One region of the Phyllobacterium sp. TAF24 genome, then DNA from elsewhere that is predicted to be linked to it. Evidence: predicted binding sites of a transcription regulator. Region 1 holds the regulator's gene; each other region holds the start of a gene.
What was found. The regulator PhoB, encoded in region 1, activates phosphate uptake and scavenging genes when phosphate is short. The targets are predictions, from matches to a motif close to TGTCATNNANCTGTCAT.

Region 1 (3,281 bases):
ACCGCCTGCATGAAGCCGGCACAGGTCTTTCCGGCGGCCAGCAGCAGCGCCTGTGCATCGCCCGCGCCATCGCGGTCAGCCCTGAGGTCATCCTGATGGATGAGCCCTGCTCGGCGCTTGATCCGATTGCTACGGCGAAGGTCGAAGAACTCATTGACGAGTTGCGCCAGAACTACACCATTGTCATCGTGACCCACTCGATGCAGCAGGCGGCCCGCGTTTCGCAGCGCACGGCCATGTTCCATCTCGGTAATCTTGTCGAGGTGGGTGATACGGAAATGATGTTCACCAATCCGACGGAAAAGCGCACGCAGGACTACATCACCGGACGCTTCGGCTAATCACGGGAAACAGGGATAAAAAAATGACCGAGACGCAGCATACCGTCCGTTCCTATGACGACGAACTGAAGTTCCTGACCCACAAGATCGCCGAGATGGGCGGCCATGCGGAACGCATGGTCGAACAGGCTGTTACAGCCATGGTGAATTCAGACAATGCGCTGGCCCAGCGCGTTATTTCTGATGATCTCATTCTCGATGCTGGACAGCGCGAGATTGACGAGAAAGCCATCACCATCATCGGCAAGCGCCAGCCCATGGCGATTGATCTGCGTGAAATCATCGGCGCCATCCGTATTTCGTCCGATCTCGAACGGGTCGGCGATCTCGGCAAGAACATCGCCAAGCGCGTTGTTGCCGTCACCGATACGCGCCAGACGCTTTCCGTCTATCGCGGCCTGCAGACCATCGCCGAACTCGCTTTGACACAGCTCAAGGATGTGCTCGACGCCTATGCGACGCGTTCCGTGCAGCAGGTCAATATTGTCCGCGAGCGTGATGACGAAATCGATGCGCTCTACACATCGTTGTTCCGCGAACTTCTGACTTACATGATGGAAGATCCGCGCAACATTTCTGCCTGCACGCACCTGCTCTTCTGCGCCAAGAATATCGAGCGCATCGGAGACCATGCGACGAATATTGCTGAAACGGTCTACTACATCGTGACGGGTGCACAGCTTCCAGCCGAACGGCCCAAGGAAGACCAGACCCACAGCATCATCGTTGATGAAGCCAGACAGCCTTAATCAGGAATCCAGCAATGGCGATAGCTCCCAAAATCACAGTTGTCGAAGACGAGGAAGCGCTGAGCGTCCTTCTCCGGTACAATCTTGAAGCCGAAGGCTATGTCGTCGAGACGATTGCACGCGGCGACGAGGCCGAAATTGCGCTGCGTGAAAAAGTGCCAGATCTGCTCATCCTCGACTGGATGCTGCCGGGCCTTTCCGGCATCGAACTTTGCCGCCGCCTGCGGGCACGGCGCGAGACGGAAATCCTGCCGATCATCATGTTGACAGCACGCGGCGAAGAAAGCGAACGGGTTCGCGGTCTGGCGACGGGTGCTGATGATTATATGGTCAAGCCGTTCTCGACACCGGAATTGCTCGCCCGTATCAAGGCCATGTTGCGCCGGGTCAATCCCAGCCTCCTGTCGCATGTGCTGAGCTTTGGCGATCTGAAGCTTGATCGCGAGCAGCACCGGGTGTTCCGCAAGGAGCGCGAGTTGAAGCTTGGTCCAACCGAGTTCCGTCTGCTGGAATTTTTGATGCAGTCCCCCGGCCGGGTTTTCTCACGCGGTCAGTTGCTGGACAATGTCTGGGGTGCTGACATTTATGTGGATGATCGCACTGTTGACGTCCATGTCGGACGGCTGCGCAAGGCGATCAATATTGGCCGCTCGATCGATCCGATCCGCACTGTGCGTGGTGCCGGTTATTCGTTTGGTTGATGGTTGCAAATTAGCTGCATAGCGCGTGGTTCGTGGTTCGACAAAACAACCATGAGGGAGAGGGAGGATGCAAAGCTAATCGCAAAGGTTGCAGAACATGATAGCGCCCASCTCCAAGTTCGTTTGAGCTTCTTAGCCGTGGGTCCTCGGGTCAAGCCCGAGGATGACGGAGAGGGTGAGGTGTGGGAGTCAAGTTCTGCAACCTTTGCGATTAGCTTTGCATCCTCCCTCTCCCTCATGGTTGTTTTGTCGAACCACGAACCACACCGCTCACAACCTAATGCCTGCGCGAAAGCTCCCGTGTTGCCTGTTCAATACCCGCAAGGGTCATCGGATACATGCGATCTGCGAAAATCTTGCGGACCATTGCGGTTGAGGCGGTATAGCCCCAGTACTGCTCTTTTGATGGGTTGAGCCAGGCGGCATTTTTCCAGTGATCGAGCACGCGGCTGAGCCAGATTGCACCGGCTTCCTCATTCCAGTGTTCGACCGACCCACCTGGATGGGATACCTCATAGGGCGCCATGGCGGCATCGCCGACGAAGATCACCTTGTAGTCAGGTCCATATTTGTGGATCACATCAAGCGTCGGAATCTTTTCCGCATGGCGGCGGCGATTGTCTTTCCAAACGCCTTCATAGAGGCAATTGTGGAAATAAAAATACTCCATGTGTTTGAATTCCGAGCGCACGGCGGAGAATAGTTCTTCGGCAATCTTGATGTGCTCATCCATCGAACCGCCGACATCGAAAAACATCAGCAGCTTGACGTGGTTGCGCCGCTCCGGGCGGGTCTGCACATCGAGATAGCCGTGCTCGGCGGTTGATTTGATGGTGCCTGACAGATCAAGCTCATCATCCGCGCCCTCGCGCACCCAGCGGCGCAGGCGTTTCAGCGCAACCTTGATATTGCGGGTGCCAAGCTCCACGCTGTCATCGAAATTCTTGAATTCGCGCTTGTCCCACACCTTCACCGCGCGGCCATGGCGGCCCTCATCCTGACCGATCCGCACCCCTTCCGGATTATAGCCATAGGCGCCAAACGGCGAGGTGCCAGCGGTGCCGATCCATTTTGACCCGCCCTGATGCCGGCCCTTTTGCTCTTCCAGCCGCTGGCGCAATGTTTCCATCAGCTTGTCGAAACCACCAAGCGCCTCGATCAGCTTTTTCTCTTCTTCGGTCAGATGTTTTTCCGCAAGACGCCGCAGCCACTCCTCGGGGAGATTGGCAATGTCGATACCGTTCTCGCCGGTCAGGGATTCCAGTCCCTTGAAGACATGGCCGAAAACCTGATCAAAGCGGTCCATATGCCGCTCATCTTTTACCAGTGCCGAGCGGGCGAGATAATAGAACCCCTCAACATCATAGGTCACCAGCCCGGCATCCAACCCTTCAAGCAATGTCAGATATTCCCGCAGCGATACGGGAATTTTTGCAGCTTTCAGTTCGAGAAAGAAGGGAATGAACATGACGCGATTATACCATTTTCAG
Region 2 (3,281 bases), on a different contig from region 1:
GGTGCAACGCGGCCCACGCAGAGAAAGATCGGATGCGCGAGGCCGAGATCAACATCCGCTTGCGGGCGGAACAGGTCGCGATCAACGCCGCGTGTCCACACCCGCAAAGTATCGAAACCGCGCTCGGTCAGTTCATCATAGATCGATTGCGTCGGAACGAGACAGGTTTCGGCGGCATTGTGGAAGCGGCGCAGAAAACCATAGGTCCAGCCAAGCGGAACAGGCAGGCGCTCACGTAAGTACTCGGGAAAGCGCGTGTGAAAGCTGGTGGTGAAGCGCCATTTGTTCTTCAGGCAGGCGCGCCGCGCCATGATACCGAGTGGGCCTTCGGTGGCGATATGCACGAAGGCGGGCTGTAATGCCTCAATCCGAGCCTTGACCGCAGCTGGATGGGTCAGTGCCAAACGGATTTCCGGATAGGTCGGACACGGTGCAGAGCGGTAGTCGGCGGGCGAGATAATAGTCACCTCGACACCGCGCGCTTCCATCTGTTCGCGCAATTTGGTCAGGGTGCGCACCACGCCATTGACCTGCGGATGCCAGGCGTCCGAAACGATAACGAGCCTTTTCATTGGATCAATCCCTGTGCGGAAATCCACTTAGGCTGCATTCGCCGCCTTCGGGCGCTTGTCTTCAAGTTTGACCACTGGTGCAAAGCCCGCATTCTCGCCAATCAGGTGCGTCCAGGAGATAAGCTCCATCTTGCCGTCATTATGTTCAACAATGGCCGTGCAGCTTTCAACCCAGTCGCCCGTGTTGATATATTCAATGCCGTCGATCTGCTCGATCGTTGCGTGGTGGATATGGCCGCAGATAACCCCATCCGCACCAATGCGCCGGGCTTCCTCGGAAACGACAGTCTGGAACGAGCCGATGAAGTTGACGGCCTTCTTCACCCGGAACTTTGCCCAGGCGGAGAATGACCAATAGCGCAGGCCAAGCATGCGCCGGACCTTGTTCATGACAGTGTTGATCGCCAGTGCCGCGTCATAGGCCCAGTCGCCGAGATAGGCGATATGGCGCGCATTGCGCACAACAACGTCGAACTGATCGCCATGGATCACCAGAAATTTGCGGCCATCGGCCGTTTCGTGCATCGTGCGGTCCATAACCTCGATGCCGCCGAAATGCGTACCCTGAAAGTCGCGCAGAAACTCGTCGTGGTTACCGGCAATGTAAAGGATACGTGCGCCCTTGCGGCTCTTGCGCAAAAGCTTCTGCACGATATCATTGTGCTCTTGCGGCCAGTGCCAGCTGCGGCGCAGACGCCATCCATCAACAATATCACCGACGAGATAGATGGTGTCGGCATCGTGGTACTTCAGAAAGTCCAACAGGAAGTTCGCCTTGGCGCCTTTGGAACCAAGATGCACATCGGACAAAAAGAGCGTGCGAAACTTACGTGTCTCTGGCTCATCCATGAGGCTGATCTCCGTTCAGCACCGGTACACGAGGGTACCTTTGGTCTGACAGAAACCTGATTCATGTCACAGTCTTATGACGTAGGTAAAAAGTATATGATTTCTAAAGATAAACACTTGTAACAAAATGCACTTCATTTATGGCTCTTCATGTCATTTATGCATGCTAAAAAGATTGAATCGCAAATCCCAAGATGCGACAAGCCAATTTTCCGGAGGATATGATCTATGGCCAAGGATACCACGCCCGACCTATCTGACCTTGACGAAAGCGCCCTGTTTTACCATCGCTTTCCCCAGCCGGGTAAGTTGGAAATCCAGGCGACCAAGCCGCTTGGAAATCAGCGCGACCTTGCCCTTGCCTATTCCCCCGGTGTCGCTGCACCTTGCCTTGCCATTCACGCCGACCCGGCGACAGCAGCCGACTATACCAGCCGCGCCAACCTCGTAGCGGTTATATCCAACGGCACTGCGGTTCTTGGCCTCGGTAATATTGGCCCGCTCGCTTCCAAGCCCGTCATGGAAGGCAAGGCTGTTCTGTTCAAGAAGTTCGCCGATATTGACGTATTCGATATCGAAATCGATGCGCAGGAAATCAACAAGATCGTTGACGTCGTTGCCGCGCTCGAACCCACCTTCGGCGGCATCAACCTCGAAGACATCAAGGCGCCGGAATGCTTTGATGTGGAGGAAATCCTCCGTGCCAAGATGAATATCCCCGTCTTCCATGATGACCAGCACGGCACAGCCATCATCGTCGCTGCGGCCATTCTCAACGGCATGGAACTGGCAGGCAAAGACTTATCGAAGGTCAAGATCGTTGCATCAGGCGCGGGTGCCGCAGCGCTTGCCTGCCTCAATCTTCTCGTCAAGCTCGGTGCTGACCGCAAGAACATCTGGGTCTGCGATCTTGACGGCGTGGTCTATGATGGCCGCAACACATTGATGGACCGCTGGAAGTCCGTCTACGCCCAGAAGACCGATGCACGTGTGCTGGCCGATGTCATTGGCGGTGCCGACGTGTTCCTCGGCCTATCAGCTGCCGGAGTTCTAAAGCCCGAACTGCTCAAGCAGATGGCGGCGAACCCGCTGATCATGGCGCTAGCCAATCCCAATCCTGAGATCATGCCCGATGAGGCGCGCGCCGCCCGCCCTGACGCGATGATCTGCACCGGACGGTCTGATTTCCCCAACCAGGTCAACAACGTTCTGTGCTTCCCCTATATTTTCCGCGGCGCGCTTGATTGCGGTGCGCGGGCGATCAACGAAGAAATGAAGATGGCGGCTGTCAAGGCCATCGCTTCGCTGGCTCGCGAAGAGCCATCTGATGTCGCCGCACGTGCCTACTCAGGCGAAACGCCGACCTTCGGACCCAACTATCTCATTCCCTCGCCGTTCGACCCGCGCCTGATCCTGCGTATCGCTCCGGCTGTGGCCAAAGCCGCCATGGAAACCGGCGTCGCTGATCGTCCCATCGAGGATTTCGACGCCTATCTCGACAAGCTGAACCGCTTTGTCTTCCGCTCCGGCCTCATCATGAAGCCGATCTTCACCGCAGCACGCACAGCCGAGAAGAAGCGGGTTATCTATGCGGATGGTGAAGACGAACGCGTTCTGCGCGCCGCTCAGGTGGTGCTTGAAGAAGGCACGGCAATCCCGACATTGATCGGCCGCCCGCAGGTTATCGAAACGCGCCTGAAGCGCTATGGTCTCAAAATCAAGCTCGGCACCGATTTCGACATCATCAATCCGGAAGACGATCCGCGCTATCGCGATTATGTGGATTTGCTGGTTAACCTGACCGGTCGCCGCGGTACGACACCGGAAGTTGCCCGTACCATGGTCCGCGCCAGCGGTACG
Region 3 (3,281 bases), on a different contig from region 1:
ATGGGTTGGGGTGATTGCCGTGCCTCGGTCATCGCCTTTGTCAAAAGCGGAGTTGCCTCGGGGAGCGTTGCGCAGAGAACCCCCTGACCATCAACGATCTGGACCTGCAATCGCCCGCTATAGAAATCGGAAAACATAACGCCGAAGTCGGAAACGCCTTTTATGCCAGCCTGAACGGTACTCCAGAAAATCTTGCTCGCCAGCGCATTGCAAGCATTCTTGTCGCGTGGATCAACACCCGTGGCCAGAGCATTCAATTGTGGCCGATCCAGCCCGTTGAGGAAGTCGCGAATACTGCTTTCATTGCGGCTGGAGGAAAACTGGCTCATCAGCATACTGACCAGCAACAGCGCGGAAAACCCAACGATAACAAACATCAACACCAGTTTGACGAACAGGCCTCTCAAACGAAGAGCATTTAGCAATCCCAAGTTGTCATTCCTTGCCGGTTACTTATGCCGGCGTCGTACTGGCCGGGCCCTTGTTCCATACCATTCGGCAGAACGAATGCCAGCTTTGCTTTCATATCGTGCTTTTGGGGCCGTGCGATGAGCCCCCGATGTCTGGCTGGATCTGCGGATCGGTTGAGGCATTGTCTCGGCTTGCTTTGGCGCCTCATCAAGGCGAGGCGCCTTGCTTTGGAACAGTCGCGTCAAATGCAGCAGAGCGAGCGCGGTGTTGCGCAGCATGCTCCAGAATGAGGGTGATAGGAGAGGAATGAGTATAAGCCCGAGCAAAAGCGACAGGGTAATATACTCAATGGAGAGCAGCGGAATCTGATAGCGCATGATCACCCAACCACCAATATGGGGTAAAGGGCATCACGCTTGACCTGCGGCTCAGGCAATATCGGTTTCAGTTTGGGCATGGTTTTTTCTTTCCATCGTCACACGCTTCGAAGCGCATGGCCGGAAAGTAGGCCTATTTGAAACGTCGCGCATCGGGCGAAGGTCAGCCCGGTGCCTACGACAAAAGTCGTACTCAGTATCCAGATGAACAGGCACCCGTCACGCATATGAAACGGCATGACGGGCTTATTTTATAGGTTTATGACGATTGCCATCAAGCGCCGCCAAGACCCAAGGCTGCACGCAGTTCGGCTTTTGCCGGTTCGTATTCAGCCTTGAAGTCATCATGCTTCATGATCGTCGCGGCAATGATGCTGCCCGAGATTCGGCCCATCTCCACGTCGGAGCGATAGTGTATGCCGCCAATGATTCGGTTGTTACCATATTCCCAGGCGCGCGCCATAATCTCGGCCTTCTTCTCGGGAACCATGTTGGACAATTCAATGCCAATCAGAGTGCCAAGCGTCGTGTGACCGGATGGCCAAGCGCCCGAGTTGGAGAGTTTTACTGCCGGTTTAACAAGGTCGCTCAACTGATGCGGGCGAGGACGCTTGAAAACATCCTTTGCCGGATCAACCACTGCGCCCTCAGTCTCGACAATACGGTCGAAGAACGCTGCCAGTTTCGGCAATTTGTCCTTATTGAAATCCGGGCCCATTACATCTGCAAAACGCCAGACATTTTCTTCCGCATCGGCTTGCGCGCGCGCAACCATTTCCGGAGTCCGGGTCATCTGCAATGTCAGAACTTCACCCAGTTCCGCCTTGGTCTGCGGTGAGTCATTGGCGGGCGGGGGTGGCAAAATCGTCAGGAGATCAATCTCCTTATTGTCGGCGAAAGGCTTTGCGTCGCCAGCATAGGCAGCGGTAAGGCCAACAAAAACAAATGCTGTCAGCAGGCTGAGAAATCTACGCATGAAATAGTCCTCGTTAGGGTGATTGCGGGAGGTCGATCATGCGCTTGCCGGATGTCATGCCTGTGACACAATGGGGCGATCTGTGGCACATCCGGGTGGCAAGAAGACGCATGGAGAGACAAGCTGTTTCCGTTGTGCGGTCCGCCCACGAAAGATAATGAAAGGCGCTAGCTGTCAGATCGGACGCCATGATTCAATACATTGAAAAGTTTGTTGAACATCCCGCTTGGCCCGGTAGGACGGCTTGGGTATTTGCGCTCAGAACCAATGCTGCAGCGCTTGTTGCGCTCATGGCAGCCTTTGCATTGAACCTGCAGCAATCGCAATGGGCAATGATGACGGTCTTTATCGTGTCGCAACCCATTGCCGGCATGGTTATCAGCAAGGGCCTGTTTCGTCTTGCCGGAACCTTGATCGGTGCGCTGGCGGCGATCGGGATAACGGCGGCGACGGGCGATATACAATGGCTGTTTGTGGTGTCAATCGCGCTCTGGGTGGCGCTGTGCACCTTTGCAGCGTCGATGCTGCGCAATCCGGAATCCTATGGTGCCGCACTTGCCGGTTATACCGCGGTCATTATTGCGTTGCCCGCCTTTGGCCAGTCCCATCTCCTGGTTGACGTTGCCTATGCCCGCTGCGCGGAAATCATGCTCGGCATTGTCTGTGCCGGTATTGCCAGCCGTTTCTTTCAGCCGCAACTTGCCCGAACCGCGCTGGTTGAAGGGTTGGAAAATTGTATTGCGGATCTCGCGCGATATACCAGTGACGCTATTGCCGGTGGCGATTCTGCCCAATTGAAAACCGCCCATAGAAAGCTGATTGCCGATACGCAGGCACTGGCGGCAATGCGCGCCCACGCGCGGCTCGAAGCGCCAAGCCTCGTTACCCACGGGCGGCACTCGCGGCATACGGTGGGCCATCTTATGTCCTGTCTGTCCATTGTGAATATTCTCGTGGCCCATCGTGTCTCCTCCGATGAGACATGGCGCAATTTGCGCGACAAGCTTGGCAAGCTGCTCGATGTTATGGCTGATGATTTCAAGCCTGACGCAACAGGGCCCTGGCTCGGCAAACTTGATGTCTTCGCAGCAGAGATTGCGGAATTGAAAAGCAAGCCGTGGGGCGATGACCGGATTGGCATGATGGCCCGCTTGACATTGCTTGGGGAATTTATTGACAGTCTGAAGGCAACTCTGGACGGACTTTCAGCTTTGGGAAGCCGTTCGCAATATATCGCTGGAAGCAGGAAGCCACCGGCTTTACCTGTTTATCGCGATCACAATACGGCTCTTGTCAATGCCATCAGGGCAATCGTCGCAACAACCCTGATGACCGCCTATTGGATGCAAACCAAGCACTCGGATGCTGCCGCGGCAGCAATCATTGTGGCGGTGGTGTGCAGCCTTTTCGCATCAATGCCCAACCCGCTTCAAACGAGTTGGGGTTTTTTCAGGGGCACCCTCTACGCTGTACCATTTGCGTTTATTCTCAGCCAGTTGGTCCTGCCACATTTTCCG

Region 2: AB4Y96_RS22700 (UDP-2,3-diacylglucosamine diphosphatase) is a predicted target of PhoB. The motif match lies at 1,487-1,503, and genes of this name have one in related genera.
Region 3: AB4Y96_RS05540 (acid phosphatase) is a predicted target of PhoB. The motif match lies at 1,817-1,833, and genes of this name have one in related genera.

Annotation. Positions count from the first base shown of each region.
Region 1 covers NZ_JBFRDN010000002.1:35,423-38,703, reverse strand. Annotated here, with positions in the region: gene pstB (phosphate ABC transporter ATP-binding protein PstB) at 1-341, shown strand, start outside; gene phoU (phosphate signaling complex protein PhoU) at 365-1,090, shown strand; gene phoB (phosphate regulon transcriptional regulator PhoB) at 1,105-1,791, shown strand; gene AB4Y96_RS01950 (vWA domain-containing protein) at 2,069-3,259, opposite strand; gene AB4Y96_RS01945 (GNAT family N-acetyltransferase) at 3,267-3,281, opposite strand, start outside.
Region 2 covers NZ_JBFRDN010000035.1:44,507-47,787, forward strand. Annotated here, with positions in the region: gene AB4Y96_RS22695 (glycosyltransferase family 4 protein) at 1-572, opposite strand, end outside; gene AB4Y96_RS22700 (UDP-2,3-diacylglucosamine diphosphatase) at 600-1,421, opposite strand; gene AB4Y96_RS22705 (NADP-dependent malic enzyme) at 1,650-3,281, shown strand, end outside.
Region 3 covers NZ_JBFRDN010000004.1:153,327-156,607, reverse strand. Annotated here, with positions in the region: gene AB4Y96_RS05550 (HAMP domain-containing protein) at 1-431, opposite strand, end outside; gene AB4Y96_RS05545 (hypothetical protein) at 450-788, opposite strand; gene AB4Y96_RS05540 (acid phosphatase) at 1,063-1,764, opposite strand; gene AB4Y96_RS05535 (FUSC family protein) at 1,953-3,281, shown strand, end outside.